One region of the Klebsiella sp. WP3-W18-ESBL-02 genome, then DNA from elsewhere that is predicted to be linked to it. Evidence: predicted binding sites of a transcription regulator. Region 1 holds the regulator's gene; each other region holds the start of a gene.
What was found. Region 1 encodes Fur, which represses iron uptake genes when iron is present. Its sites were predicted from a motif close to ATAATAATGAGAACNACTATCAA; they were not measured.
Positions count from the first base shown of each region.

Region 2: the regulator Fur is predicted to act here: its motif matches at 3,218-3,240, upstream of exbB (tol-pal system-associated acyl-CoA thioesterase).
Region 3: the regulator Fur is predicted to act here: its motif matches at 1,706-1,728, upstream of bfd (bacterioferritin-associated ferredoxin).

Region 1 is NZ_AP021972.1:3,562,831-3,567,873, forward strand. Features, by position in the region: gene ybfF (esterase) at 1-717, shown strand, start outside; gene ybfE (LexA regulated protein) at 847-1,140, shown strand; gene fldA (flavodoxin FldA) at 1,291-1,821, shown strand; gene fur (ferric iron uptake transcriptional regulator) at 2,114-2,566, shown strand; gene chiQ (ChiQ/YbfN family lipoprotein) at 2,688-3,026, opposite strand; gene chiP (chitoporin ChiP) at 3,077-4,483, opposite strand; gene glnS (glutamine--tRNA ligase) at 4,932-5,043, opposite strand, start outside.
Region 2 is NZ_AP021972.1:767,193-772,235, reverse strand. Features, by position in the region: gene H7R56_RS03775 (cytoplasmic protein) at 1-228, shown strand, start outside; gene H7R56_RS03770 (methyl-accepting chemotaxis protein) at 309-1,760, opposite strand; gene exbD (TonB system transport protein ExbD) at 1,993-2,418, opposite strand; gene exbB (tol-pal system-associated acyl-CoA thioesterase) at 2,425-3,156, opposite strand; gene metC (cystathionine beta-lyase) at 3,408-4,595, shown strand; gene yghB (DedA family general envelope maintenance protein YghB) at 4,839-5,043, shown strand, end outside.
Region 3 is NZ_AP021972.1:492,684-497,726, reverse strand. Features, by position in the region: gene rpsJ (30S ribosomal protein S10) at 1-90, opposite strand, end outside; gene H7R56_RS02370 (prepilin peptidase) at 468-944, shown strand; gene bfr (bacterioferritin) at 928-1,404, opposite strand; gene bfd (bacterioferritin-associated ferredoxin) at 1,477-1,671, opposite strand; gene tuf (elongation factor Tu) at 1,855-3,039, opposite strand; gene fusA (elongation factor G) at 3,109-5,043, opposite strand, start outside.

The DNA.
Region 1 (5,043 bases):
TCCCCCATCGTTCTGGTTCACGGCCTGTTCGGCAGCCTGGATAACCTGGGCATCCTGGCGCGTGACCTGGTTTCTGACCACGACATCATTCAGGTCGATATGCGTAACCACGGATTGTCTCCTCGCGCCGACGAGATGAACTATCCGGCCATGGCGCAGGATCTGCTGGATACCCTGGACGCCAACCAGATTGAAAAAGCCACGCTGATTGGCCATTCCATGGGTGGTAAAGCCGTCATGGCGATGACCGCGCTGGCTCCGGAGCGGATTGACCGCCTGGTCGCGATCGATATTGCGCCGGTGGACTACCACGTGCGCCGTCACGATGAGATTTTTGCCGCCATTAACGCCGTCACCAGCGCCGGAGTTGCCACTCGCCAACAAGCGGCAACGGTCATGCGCGAGTATTTGCATCAAGAGGGCGTCATTCAATTCCTGCTGAAGTCGTTCGTTGACGGCGGTTGGCGCTTTAACGTACCGGTGCTGTGGGAACAATACCCGCATATCGTGGGCTGGGAGGCCATTCCGGCCTGGGATCATCCGGCACTGTTTATTCCCGGCGGCAACTCGCCGTACGTTACGGAAGCCTACCGCGCCGATCTGCTCGCCCAGTTCCCGCAGGCCAGAGCGCACGTCATTGCCGGTGCAGGACACTGGGTGCACGCGGAAAAACCGGATGCGGTACTGCGTGCCATCCGCCGCTACCTCGCAGAGTGATTAAAAATGCATCGACCGCGCGTCAGAATGGCCGTGGTCGTTGGCGTGCGGGCCCCACTGTTGTATGATTGCGCGCTGTCTGCATCGGGCACCGCCCGGTAGCTTGTTTCCCCGAAGTCACTCTGAACCATGGCAAAAGAACAAACGGACCGTACGACATTAGATTTGTTCGCAAATGAGCGTCGGCCGGGAAGACCCAAAACCAATCCGCTTTCGCGTGACGAACAGCTCCGCATTAATAAGCGCAATCAGCTCAAACGCGATAAAGTTCGCGGGCTTAAGCGCGTCGAGCTCAAACTGAACAGCGACGCCGTTGATGCGCTTAACGAGCTGGCAACTGCCCGTGACATGAGCCGTAGCGAACTCATCGAAGAAATTCTGATGAGCCAGTTAGCCCTGTTGCACGGACAGGGGAACGTCTGAAAAATCCCCCAGAACACACTTTCATGTAGCAGAGTGTGCAGTCCGGCACGATAGCTGTTTCCGCACGCTTCTCTGTTCTGCTATGATTGCCCTTATCTGTGGGCAATAAGCCACCACCATATCATTAAGTTTCAAGAGGTTATTTTACTCATGGCAATCGTTGGCATCTTCTTCGGTAGCGACACCGGGAACACCGAAAATATCGCAAAAATGATTCAAAAACAGCTTGGTAAAGATGTCGCAGACGTTCACGACATTGCCAAGAGCAGCAAAGAAGACCTGGCGGGCTACGATATCCTGCTGCTGGGTATCCCGACCTGGTACTACGGTGAAGCACAGTGCGACTGGGATGATTTCTTCCCATCACTGGAAGAAGTGGACTTCAACGGTAAGCTGGTTGCGCTGTTCGGCTGCGGCGATCAGGAAGATTATGCGGAATACTTCTGCGATGCGCTGGGCACCATCCGTGACATCATTGAACCAAACGGCGCCACCATCGTCGGCCACTGGCCGACCGCGGGCTACCATTTTGAAGCCTCTAAAGGTCTGGCCGATGACGACCACTTTGTCGGTCTGGCCATTGACGAAGATCGTCAGCCGGAGCTGACCGCAGAGCGCGTTGAAAAATGGGTTAAACAGGTCGCGGAAGAACTGCACCTGGACGAAATTAAAAACGCCTGATGATAATGAGGCGCAATTATGAAATTGCGCCTCATTAATAGGTAAAAGCAATCAAAATAATAGCTACATTTTTTTAACTTTTTAGCGCATACCTGTACAATATCTTCTGATTTAGCGCGGTCTCATCGGGAGTTTGTCGATGAAGCCTCGTTTTTGAAAGCTTAGTTTACCCAAGTCTTGCTGTTTTCATTTCAATAGGGTCATTCTATAATGAGACGCATTAAAACGGGTGAATTCTCTGTGATACTTTCGCTGATGGAAGTTAATCGTTTAGCAACAGGACAGATTCCGCATGACTGACAATAATACCGCATTAAAGAAGGCTGGCCTGAAAGTCACACTTCCACGGTTAAAGATCCTGGAAGTGCTTCAGGGGCCGGACAACCACCATGTCAGTGCGGAAGACTTATACAAACGCCTGATCGACATGGGTGAAGAAATTGGTCTGGCGACGGTTTACCGCGTCCTGAACCAGTTTGACGATGCTGGCATCGTTACCCGTCATAACTTTGAAGGCGGCAAATCCGTTTTCGAACTGACCCAGCAGCATCACCACGATCACCTGATCTGCCTTGATTGCGGGAAAGTGATCGAGTTTAGCGATGATTCCATTGAAGCTCGCCAGCGTGAAATCGCCGCGAAGCACGGTATTCGCCTGACTAACCATAGTCTTTATCTGTACGGCCACTGCGCTGAAGGCGACTGCCGTGAAGATGAACACGCTCACGACGCCGTAGAAAAATAACGCGTCGTCTTCGTTAAAAACCAGCGCTATCCGCTGGTTTTTTTTCGCCTGCCGTCAGATATTGGCCATAAAAAAACCGCTGCAAGCAGCGGTTTTTTCAGTTATTAGCGTGGCGGAATATTTATTTTTGCGCAGGAGTATTGTTGCTGCGAATTTCCTGCCACATTTTATCGCATTTGGCTTTTACCGCCTGGTCGTTACCGGTACGGGTTGCCTGAATGCACTGCTGATAATCCAGCACGCGCACGCTTTCCTGGTTAGCAAACTGCTGGTGCTGCTTCTCTTGTTTCAGCACGTTCAGCACGCTTTGGCAGGCTTCGATTTTATCCGGATTACCCTGCGCGGTGTTGATACAGGCGCTGTAGGCATCCTTCAGCTTGCTGTCTTCTTTTGGCGCTGGCGGCTGAACACAGGCGGTCAGCCCTGCGGCCATCAGAGCAACCATAATCAGTTTTTTCATACGATGAGCCTCTTAGCGGCGGCAGAGGTCTCCCCCTGCCGCATCATGCATCAGAAAATAGTGAACGGAGCGATAACCATGAATTTCACGTCGCGCTCATCCTGGAAGATGTTGCCGTAACCACCGCCCCAGCTCGGGATATCGGAGTGGTTGTCATACTGAGTGAAGTGCAGTTTGAAGAGCGTACCCTTCGCGCGGCCTTCCTGTACGGTGTACATCGCATCCAGACTGTATGCAGACTCTCTGATAGTGTTGTTTTTGTTGTAGTAAGCATCCGGGTTGCTCTGCCAGGTCGCTGGCTTCGCATCCCATGCATAAACATAGGAAGCCCCTACTGCCCAGCCCGGCAGGTTCCAGTTCTTCAGGTCATACATGGTACCGAAGAAGACCGCCTTTTCGCCGTTGGCGTTGAAGTCAGAACGGTTATCCCACCAGATATCCAGACGACCGTTGGACGATGCGTAGGTCGGGGTCATACGTTGCAGGAAGTAACCCTGCTGACCGTCGGCCTTAACCCAGGTCCCTTCCAGGCGGAAGTCAAAGACTTCGTTCAGCTTGTAGCCGAATGTCAGCGCCTGCAGCCAGGCGGTGCCATCATAGATATCGTTTACGCTGCCGTCGTTAACCTTGTCGCGCGTACCGTAGAACTGGTAGCTGGTGGTCAGCGGGCCGCCAGGAATATCAAACTTGTAGCTGGCTTTGGCGAAGTACTGATCAACATACCCTTCCGCCTGACCGAATGCCGCTTCCAGCACCAGGTTGTTTTTGAAATCATATTTCGCGCCAACGGAGTGCAGATAATCAACCTTGGTCTTCTTATCGGCCTGATAGAAGTCGTCCATCTCCAGGTGCCACGGCGCTTTATACTCGTTGGTCCACATGTACGAGAAGCTCAGCGCACCGTTGTCGCCGTAGTCGAAATTCGCCCCGGCTTCAGCACCCTGATAGGTACCCGGCATAAAGCTCCAGTGCGGCGCCAGCAGGGTTTGACCGGTTGGCTGAATGTAACCGGCACGTGCCCAGGTTGGGCCCAGTTTAAATTTAGCTGCCGCTTTATACAGGCTGATACCGCTCTTATCGCCGCTGTAATCTTCGCTGTAACCTTTGTTTTTCGACGAGAAGGCAATTTCGTTCGGGTGGCCACTTTCGCTGCTTTCCGCCATTTCAATTGCGGTAAACGCCGCAATATCAATACCGAACATGTCAGCCGCATAGCCAGACTGGAAATCAAGGTTAGCGTTCCAGGTGGAGTGGGAAAGGTTGGTTTTATATTTGTCGTGGTCGGTCACATCTTTACGGTCACGTTCACGCTGCCAGTAATAGACGCCACCGGTCAATGTTGAATCATCAATAAACCCTTCCGCTTTGGCTTCCGGGGTCATTGCAAAACCTGAGAGTGCTGTCACACCGGCGATAGCCAGCGCCAGCGTACTACGTTTGCCACTAAACGTACGCATAGTTATATCCTCTTTGACTTTTAAAATGCCGCCGCAAAGCAGAGGCAAAAAATAAAACTTAAAAAAAATGAACTTCTGGAAAAAGATATTTAGTACACGGATAGACTATTTTTCGCGACGCGAATTATCAATCCTTTTCCGCAACAAGAGTGCAGGATTATGACAAAGCGCACATATTTGGTTTCAATGTGTAACGTAATGCGTTATTAACATTTATCCACGCCAGCCCTTGCGGGGCCTGAGTGGAATGTTAATGAGACCGTTTACATTCAGAATGTGTGATGGGAGTTGTAAAAAAAAACGAACGTATCAGACCCAGGATATTACTATTAATTCGCTCTGCGAAATGATAAGTCATCATGAACGATACGGGGATAAAATTACCCTCCGGTTTCTGGCGTAAAAAAAAACGCCGCAAAAGCGGCGTTTTTTATTCTGCTGAGTGAGCTTAGCCCGCCCAGGTATCACGTAAACCGACGGTACGGTTAAAGACCAGCTTATCCGCGGTGGTGTAGCGGCTGTCGAGACAGAAGTACCCCTCACGCTCAAACTGATACGCT
Region 2 (5,043 bases), 2.4 Mb from region 1:
CTGGGCGCCGCGCTGTGTGAAGTGATGGCCCGCTACCCGCACCTGCGCGACAAAATTCTGGCACATACCGAATCCTGCTATCAGCACGTGCTGAACCGCGAGGCCGCAACCCTTGAGATCAGCCGCGGGCTTGCAGATGGTGATTACCGCACTTCAAACGTGATCCTGAAGACCGAAAAAGAGGGCGAAAAACGCCCGGATCAGCCGATTATCGCAATGGCGAAGTGATCGAACGCGCAGTGACCCGATGCTCGTGTTCCTCGAACTAACGAAACGCTTACATCAACGGCGCGCTGTATTTTATGCACTTACACCAGCCTGAATACCGAAATCGCCGACTTCAGTTCACCGGTTTGCTGCTGCTGCTGATGCGCCACCTGAATAGTTTGCGCCACGTGCTGTGCGTTCTCCTGCACGCTGGCATCAATGTGGGCAATACTGCCCTTCATCTGGAGAACGCTGGCGCGCTGCTGGTCGCTCATAGATGAAAGCACGTCGACGCAGGATTGCAGACTATCAATGTTGCTGATGATCGCCGCCATGGTTTTCCCGGCCCGCTCAACCTGCTCACTCCCCTGATGCGTACGCTCGACTGAGGCGGAAATGAGCTGGCGGATATCGCGTGCAGCGCCTTCACAGCGGAGCGCCAGCGTGCGCACTTCGGCAGCCACGACGGCAAACCCTTTGCCGTGCGCGCCGGCTCTGGCCGCTTCAACGGAAGCATTGAGCGACAGAATATTCGTCTGGAAGGCGATGCCGTCAATCATCTCCAGAATGCCGCTGATCTTTTGCGATTCATCACGGATGTGCGTCATGGACGCCATCGCCGCGCGGATATTCTCTCCCCCTTCTCGCGCTACGCCGCTGGCCTGCTCTGCCAGCGATCGCGCTTCGCTGGCCTTCTCGCTGGTGAGCGAGGCGGCGGCGGCGAGCTGTTCCATGGCGCTGGCGGTGACCGCCAACGAACGCGCCTGGCTGTCCGTACGTTCAGACAGCGCCGTATTGCGCTGCAGCAGCGTTTGCGATGCATCCAGCAGTTGAGAAACGTTGCCGCTTACCTGCTCCAGCGTCGTTCGCATGGCGTCGAGCGTCAGGCTAAAGGTACGGGCAAAAGGCGAACGGCTGGTTTTGCTGTCGCGCTCAAGCGTCAGGTAACCCGACTCGCGGTTAATCACCGCCGCCAGCTTCGCCACCTCGCTGGCCGAGCGAGCATCCTGCTCCATGCGTACTGCCAGAAAGACCAGGAATACCGTCTGCACGACCACAAACAGGCCGTGCATAATCACCATATGCAGGCCGGGGTGCATAAAGACGGCAATATGAAATAAGCCATATTGCTGTAAATAATTAAACACCAGATGATGCAGCGCAATCACCGCCGCACCCATAATTAACGGCCGCCAATCACGCCAGGCCAGCAGCGCAGAGAGCAGTACAAATACCGAAAAATGATATTCAGTTTCCCCTTCACCAAGCTGAATAAGTAGCGCAGAGTAGGCCATCAAAATAACAGCATAAGCCAGCCGGGCGATCAGTCTGCCGGAGAAAAGCAGCGTCATGATGGTGCCAAGGACAGTCAGACAGCTTGCCACCAGCAACGCCAGAGCAGGATTATCATGGCGCCATCCCACCGCGAGCGAAATAAACCACATAACCCAAACCAGCACCAACAGCAGGCGGTCCGCCCTCTGACGAATTGTCGATAACGAGATGAGGTCACGATGCGTGCCTTCAGCTTGTCGCAAAGATATTATGGCCATGATAATGTCCGTCCGCTGCAGGTTTATATATTATTGTTAGCGTTCAGAATTAAGCGTAGAAAGGTTATTTCAGGCTAGCCACTCTAACGTTAAAAATATATAACGCGAATGAAGCACTGCTAAATAACATTTAAATATCAGCAGAAATGCCGTGCAGAAAATAAGACTTAAGATAAATATGATATTATCAGGGGGATATAACGGATGGCGCAGAGCGCGCCATCCGGTGTGATTATTTTTTCGCGACGGTCTCTTCGCCAACCAGGCCAATCTTCAGATAGCCCGCCTGATGAAGCGTATCCATAACCTTCATCATCGTTTCATAGTCCACCGTTTTATCGGCGCGGAAGAAGATGGTGGTGTCTTTCTTGCCTTCCGTCAGCGCTTCCAGCGCCGTGACCATATTGTCATCGGTGATGGGATCATTACCGAGGAACATCGATTTATCCGCTTTCACCGACAGGTAGACCGGTTTTTCCGGGCGTGGCTGCGGTTGGCTAGAAGACGCCGGCAGATTCACTTTGACATCGACGGTCGCCAGCGGTGCGGCAACCATGAAGATAATCAAGAGCACCAGCATGACGTCGATAAACGGCGTCACGTTGATTTCATGCATTTCGCCGGTGTCGTCCAGATTTTCATTAAGACGCATTGCCATGGGGCATTAACCTACTCGTAATTTCTGGGCGGTACGGACCGGATGCACGCCGCTGGCGCTGAGATCCAGATCGCGACTCTGCAGCAGCAGAACCTGGGCGGCCACATCGCTAAGGTTGGCCTTGAAGCCGCCGATGAGACGCGCGAAGACGTTATAAATCACCACCGCCGGAATCGCGGCAAACAGGCCAATCGCAGTCGCCAGCAGGGCTTCTGCGATACCCGGTGCCACCACCGCCAGGTTAGTGGTTTGGGTCTGGGCGATACCGATAAAGCTGTTCATGATGCCCCATACGGTGCCGAACAGGCCGACGAACGGAGAGATAGCACCGATGGTCGCGAGGAAGCCGTTACCGCGTCCCATGTGACGGCCTACCGCCGCAACGCGACGTTCAAGACGGAAACCGGTACGTTCTTTAATGCCTTCGTTGTCTTGCGAACCGGCCGAAAGCTCGAGTTCGTTCTGCGCTTCATTAATCAGCTGGCTGCTCAGGCTGCGGGCGTCGAATGCGGCGGCCGTTTCGTGCGCCTGATTGAGTGAACGCGCATCGGCTAACAGCTTCTGTTCGCGCTTGAGGCGGCGCTTATGAGAAATGAGCTCGGCGCCCTTGCTGAAGAAAATAGCCCAGGTGACGACGGATGCCAGTATCAAGCCAATCATGACCACTTTAACCACGATGTCGGCATGATGATACATACCCCAAACGGAGAGATCCGCCTGCATCAAATTATTACCCACTGTGTATCTCCAGGACATAAATCACAAAATCTGAGACCAATAATATCAAAACAACGTCGAATTGATAGTAGTTCTCATTAGTATTTACATATTGACTCAAATCACACTTATTTTCCTTGCGCTTACGCAGTAAAAAAGTTTTCTGCGCGCTTTTTGGCAAAATTTTCTCCTGTATGCGTTTGCAACGCGCCATCGCATGAACAATCGTGATAGTTTAGACGTCCAGACGTATAAAAACAGGTAGACCCAAGATGGCAGACAAGCACCTTGATACCGCGCTGGTTAACGCCGGACGCAGCAAAAAATACACCCAGGGATCGGTAAACAGCGTGATTCAGCGCGCCTCTTCGCTGGTTTTCGAGACCGTTGCCGCCAAGAAACAGGCAACCCGTAACCGCGCCAACGGCGAGCTGTTTTATGGCCGTCGCGGGACGCTCACGCATTTCTCACTCCAGGAGGCCATGTGCGAGCTGGAAGGCGGCGCCGGCTGCGCGCTCTTCCCCTGCGGTGCGGCGGCGGTCGCCAACACCATTCTGGCCTTCGTCGAGCAGGGCGATCACGTCCTGCTGACCAACACCGCCTATGAGCCGACGCAGGATTTTTGCACCAAAATTCTTGGCAAGCTGGGCGTAAGCACCGGCTGGTTCGACCCGTTGATTGGCGCCGACATTGCTGGCCTGATCCAGCCCAACACCAAAGTGGTGTTCCTGGAATCACCGGGTTCGATCACCATGGAAGTGCATGACGTGCCGGCGATTGTTGCCGCCGTGCGCAGCGTTGCGCCCGAGGCGATCATCATGATCGACAACACCTGGGCGGCGGGGATTCTGTTCAAAGCGCTCGATTTCGATATCGATATTTCCATTCAGGCCGGCACCAAATATTTAATTGGTCACTCAGACGCCATGGTCGGTACGGCGGTAGCCAATGAACGCTGCTGGGCGCAGCTGCGCGAAAATGCCTACCTGATGGGTCAGATGCTCGACGCGGATACCGCCTATATGACCAGCCGCGGCCTGCGCACGCTGGGCGTGCGCCTGCGCCAGCACCATGAAAGCAGCCTGAAAATTGCCGAATGGCTGGCACAGCAGCCGCAGGTGGCGCGCGTTAACCACCCGGCGCTGCCGGGCAGCAAAGGCCATGAGTTCTGGCAGCGCGACTTCACCGGCAGCAGCGGCCTGTTCTCCTTCGTTTTGAATAAACGTCTGAATAACGATGAGCTGGCGCAGTATCTCGATAACTTTTCGCTGTTCAGCATGGCGTACTCGTGGGGCGGCTTTGAATCGCTTATTCTGGCCAACCAACCGGAAGAGCTCGCCAGCATCCGCCCTGAAGGTAAGATTGATTTTGAGGGCACGCTCATCCGCGTTCACATCGGCCTGGAGAACGTTGACGATCTGATTGAGGATTTAGCGGCAGGATTCGCCCGCATCGTGTAACATAGCCGGGCCCGGCATGGTCAGTGCCGGGCGGGTTAGCAATGTTTTTGGCGCAGCCTACGGCGGCGTCACCGATGTTGAGAACAGTCGGTTCCCGAGTGCCCTCGTCGCCAGGCGTAAACAAATTTCACGTGATTGTCAGCCAGGCTGAACAATACGGCTTCATTTGTTGCGTCCGGGATCAAGGTGTTCTTAAGAATTCGGGCGTACAATAAGTGAAAACGCTGTTCCACAGGAATGTCCATGGTCGTTATTCAAGATATAGTCGCCGCGCTTTGGCAGCACGATTTTGCTGCCCTGGCGAATCCGCACGTCGTGGGGGTTGTTTATCTGGTCATGTTTGCCACTCTGTTTCTGGAAAACGGCCTGCTCCCCGCCTCCTTCCTCCCCGGCGATAGCCTATTGCTATTGGCGGGCGCGCTCATCGCCAAGGGCGTGATGGGCTACG
Region 3 (5,043 bases), 2.1 Mb from region 1:
CTTAGCAGTCTCGACGATTTCCGCGGTTGATTGATCGATCAGACGATGATCAAACGCTTTCAGGCGGATACGGATTCTTTGGTTCTGCATGAGACCAGAGCTCCAATTATTTTATAGACGAAATAGTTACTCCTCAAACCCATTACGATTGATGGGAGAGTGTAACCGTTCTTACAGAGTTCCCCAATTGGGAACATTGTCTGGTATCGCTTTCGCAGTACCTGGTTCAGATTGAACCGCCTGTCAATATTAGACAAGCCCGCGCATTATACACAAATGCCCATGTGAAGCAAGTCGTGTTTATTAAATAGTCACCTTATTCTGCGGAAAGAGGCGCAAAGCAGCCTGCAAAACGGCAAGCCGCGCAATTTTTCTGGATAACGCCTCGCACAGCGTGATGTTGCCGTTTGCCACCCTTCTCCCCTCCCGCCACACTCGCCCAATATTTCCAGACCGGTATCCAAACAATGACGCTTATCGCCTTTCCTTTCTTTATTGCCTACGTGCTGTTGAGCAGCGCCCTGTGCTGGCATGACGCTCGCACGGGGTTGCTGCCCGACCGTCTCACCTGCCCTCTCCTGTGGGCGGGGCTGCTCTTTCAGCTGAGCCTGCGGCCGGCTAACGTTAATGATGCACTATGGGGAATTTTTGCCGGCTATGGTGCCATGGCCATGATTTATTGGGGATACCGGGGGCTTCGCGGGCGTGAGGGATTAGGCTACGGCGACGTAAAATATCTGGCGGCGTTGGGAGCGTGGCATGGCTGGCCATCGCTGCCGGTTTTAGTGCTAACGGCCAGCACGATGGCTGCGATATACGTATTCAGCACAGCCTGCTGGCAACGCTCGTTGGCGGGCATAAAAAACCCGCTGCCGTTCGGTCCATTTCTGGGGGCTGCGGGTTTTATTGTTGCCGGCGTGTCGGGGTTTAATCTTCGACTTTGATCTGCGACTGAAGGTAGTTCTGCAGGCCAATTTTACTAATCAAATCCAGCTCGGTTTCCAGCCAGTCGATGTGATGTTCTTCCTCAGTCAGGATATTGATCAGCATATCGCGACTGACATAATCATGAACACTATCGGCATAGGCTATCGCTTCACGGAGATCTTTCGCGCCGTCCAGCTCAAGCTTAAGGTCAGACTGCAGCATCTCCTCGACGTCCTCGCCGATATGCAGCTTGCCCAGGTCCTGCAGATTGGGGATCCCTTCAAGAAACAGAATACGCTCGATGTAGCGATCGGCGTGTTTCATTTCATCGATGGATTCGTGATACTCAATATCGTTGAGGCGCATCAGGCCCCAGTTTTTGAACATTCTCGCGTGGAGAAAGTATTGGTTTATTGCGACAAGCTCGTTTCCCAATAATTTATTGAGATAATTTATTATCTTAACATCACCTTTCATTTTATAGACCCTCCGCTTCCACATATTGAAGCGTAGAACGGACTACAGGGATGTCAAAAAAGAAATCCGGGCTCAGGCAATCTCTTTGAACTCTGGCATTTGCATTAATTCGTCTTCCATCACCTCACGGGCCGCACGAACGCATTTACCGCATTGATTTCCAATAGGAATACATTTTCTTAACTGCTGGAAAGACTGCGGATGAAACTGGCGTACTGCCTGGCGAATTTTTTTATCGCTGACGCCATTACATAAACAAACGTACATACCCACTCCCGTTCAATTTCTGAACAAAGTGTAAGTGAGAATAATTATGATTACAATAGCGACATGCAAATTGCAGCACGAAAGAGATAAAGAGAGCGGTTAAAAATGCGTAGTAATAAACATCAGAAAAGCAAAAAGGGCGCCGAAGCGCCCTTTTTAAGCTCAAAGCTAATTAAGCAATAATTAGCTCATTACTTTAGCAACAACGCCCGCACCTACAGTACGGCCGCCTTCACGGATTGCGAAACGCAGACCGTCGTCCATCGCGATCGGGTGGATCAGGGTAACAACCATTTTGATGTTGTCGCCCGGCATGACCATCTCAACGCCTTCCGGCAGTTCGATGGTACCAGTCACGTCAGTAGTACGGAAGTAGAACTGCGGACGGTAGCCTTTGAAGAACGGAGTATGACGGCCGCCTTCGTCTTTGGACAGGATGTACACTTCAGATTCGAACTTGGTGTGCGGCTTGATAGAACCCGGCTTAGCCAGTACCTGACCACGTTCGATTTCTTCACGTTTGATACCACGCAGCAGAACACCAACGTTCTCACCAGCACGGCCTTCGTCCAGCAGTTTGCGGAACATTTCAACGCCAGTACAGGTAGACTTAGCAGTCTCTTTGATACCAACGATTTCAACTTCTTCGCCAACTTTGATGATACCGCGTTCTACACGACCGGTAACAACGGTACCACGACCGGAGATGGAGAATACGTCTTCGATCGGCAGCAGGAACGGCTTATCGATAGCACGTTCTGGTTCCGGGATGTAAGAATCCAGGAAGCCAGCCAGTTCGATGATTTTCGCTTCCCACTCTGCTTCGCCTTCCAGCGCTTTCAGAGCAGAACCACGAACGATCGGAGTGTCGTCGCCCGGGAAATCGTACTGAGACAGAAGTTCACGAACTTCCATTTCAACCAGTTCCAGCAGCTCTTCGTCATCAACCATGTCGCATTTGTTCAGGAACACGATGATGTACGGAACGCCTACCTGACGACCCAGCAGGATGTGCTCACGAGTCTGCGGCATCGGGCCGTCAGTCGCAGCAACAACCAGGATCGCGCCATCCATCTGCGCAGCACCGGTGATCATGTTTTTAACATAGTCGGCGTGGCCCGGGCAGTCTACGTGTGCGTAGTGGCGAGTCGGGGTGTCATATTCAACGTGAGAAGTGTTGATGGTGATACCACGAGCTTTTTCTTCCGGCGCGTTATCGATCTGGTCGAAAGCACGAGCAGCACCGCCGTAGGTTTTAGCCAGTACGGTGGTGATTGCAGCGGTCAGGGTAGTTTTACCGTGGTCAACGTGGCCGATGGTGCCGACGTTAACGTGCGGTTTTGTACGTTCAAATTTTTCTTTAGACACGGCTATATTCCTTACTATAGTGCTCTCCCCTTTGGAGAGAGCACGGGACTTAGGTTTTAATCCTGTGGATTATTTACCACGGGCTTCAATAACGGCCTGAGCAACGTTGTTCGGCGCATCGTCGTACTTCAGGAACTCCATGGAGTAAGAAGCACGGCCTTTGGTCAGTGAACGCAGCTGAGTTGCATAACCGAACATTTCGGACAGCGGAACTTCAGCGTGGATCACAACGCCAGTCACGTTGGATTCCTGACCTTTGAGCATACCACGACGGCGGCTCAAGTCACCGATAACGTCACCAGTGTTCTCTTCCGGAGTCTCTACTTCAACCTTCATGATCGGTTCAAGCAGAACTGGTTTTGCTTTCTTAAAGCCATCTTTGAAGGCGATAGAAGCGGCCAGTTTAAACGCCAGTTCAGAGGAGTCAACGTCATGGTAAGAACCGAAGTGCAGACGAACACCCATGTCAACAACCGGGTAACCAGCCAGCGGGCCAGATTTCAGCTGTTCCTGGATACCTTTATCAACGGCCGGGATGTATTCGCCAGGGATTACACCACCTTTAATGTCGTTGATGAACTCGTAGCCTTTCGGGTTGGAACCCGGCTCCAGCGGGTACATGTCGATAACAACATGACCGTACTGACCGCGACCACCAGACTGCTTAGCGTGTTTACCTTCGATATCGGTAACTTTCGCGCGAATCGCTTCACGGTAAGCAACCTGAGGTTTACCGACGTTCGCTTCAACGTTGAATTCACGTTTCATACGGTCAACGATGATGTCGAGGTGCAGCTCACCCATACCGGCGATAATGGTCTGGTTAGATTCTTCGTCGGTCCATACGCGGAATGACGGGTCTTCTTTAGCCAGACGGCCCAGAGCCAGACCCATTTTTTCCTGGTCAGCTTTGGTTTTCGGTTCTACTGCGATGGAGATTACCGGCTCAGGGAATTCCATACGTTCCAGAATGATCGGCGCATCCGGGTCACACAGGGTGTCACCAGTGGTTACGTCTTTCAGACCGATTGCAGCAGCGATGTCGCCCGCGCGAACTTCTTTGATCTCTTCACGTTTGTTAGCGTGCATCTGAACGATACGACCGAAACGCTCACGTGCAGTTTTCACGGAGTTCAGTACGGTATCACCAGAGTTAACCACACCGGAGTACACACGGAAGAAGGTCAGGTTGCCCACGAACGGGTCGGTAGCAATTTTGAACGCCAGTGCAGAGAACGGCTCGTCGTCGCTTGCGTGACGCTCAGCCGGGGTATCTTTACCGTCGTCCAGGATGCCGTTGATCGCAGGTACGTCAACCGGGGATGGCAGGTAATCAATTACCGCATCCAGCATCGCCTGAACACCTTTGTTCTTGAACGCAGAACCACAGGTTACCAGGATGATTTCGTTGTTCAGAACGCGCTGACGCAGAGCTTTTTTGATCTCTTCTTCAGTCAGTTCTTCACCACCCAGGTATTTCTCCATCAGCTCTTCAGAAGCTTCAGCAGCGGATTCGATCAGGTTCTGGTGCCATTCGTCAGCCAGTTCCTGCATGTCAGCCGGGATATCTTCGTATTCGAAGGTAACGCCCTGGTCTGCATCGTTCCAGTTGATGGCTTTCATTTTCACCAGGTCAACAACACCGGTGAAACCTTCTTCAGCACCAATTGCCAGCTGCAGCGGAACCGGGTTCGCGCCCAGACGGGTTTTGATCTGACCAACAACTTTCAGGAAGTTAGCACCCATACGGTCCATTTTGTTAACGAACGCGATGCGTGGAACTTTATATTTGTTAGCCTGACGCCATACGGTTTCAGACTGTGGCTGAACACCACCAACTGCGCAGTAAACCATTACTGCACCATCAAGAACACGCATGGAACGTTCTACTTCGATAGTGAAGTCAACGTGCCCCGGGGTGTCGATGATGTTTACGCGGTGCGGTTCATACTGCTTAGCCATACCAGACCAGAATGCAGTAGTCGCTGCGGAAGTGATGGTAAT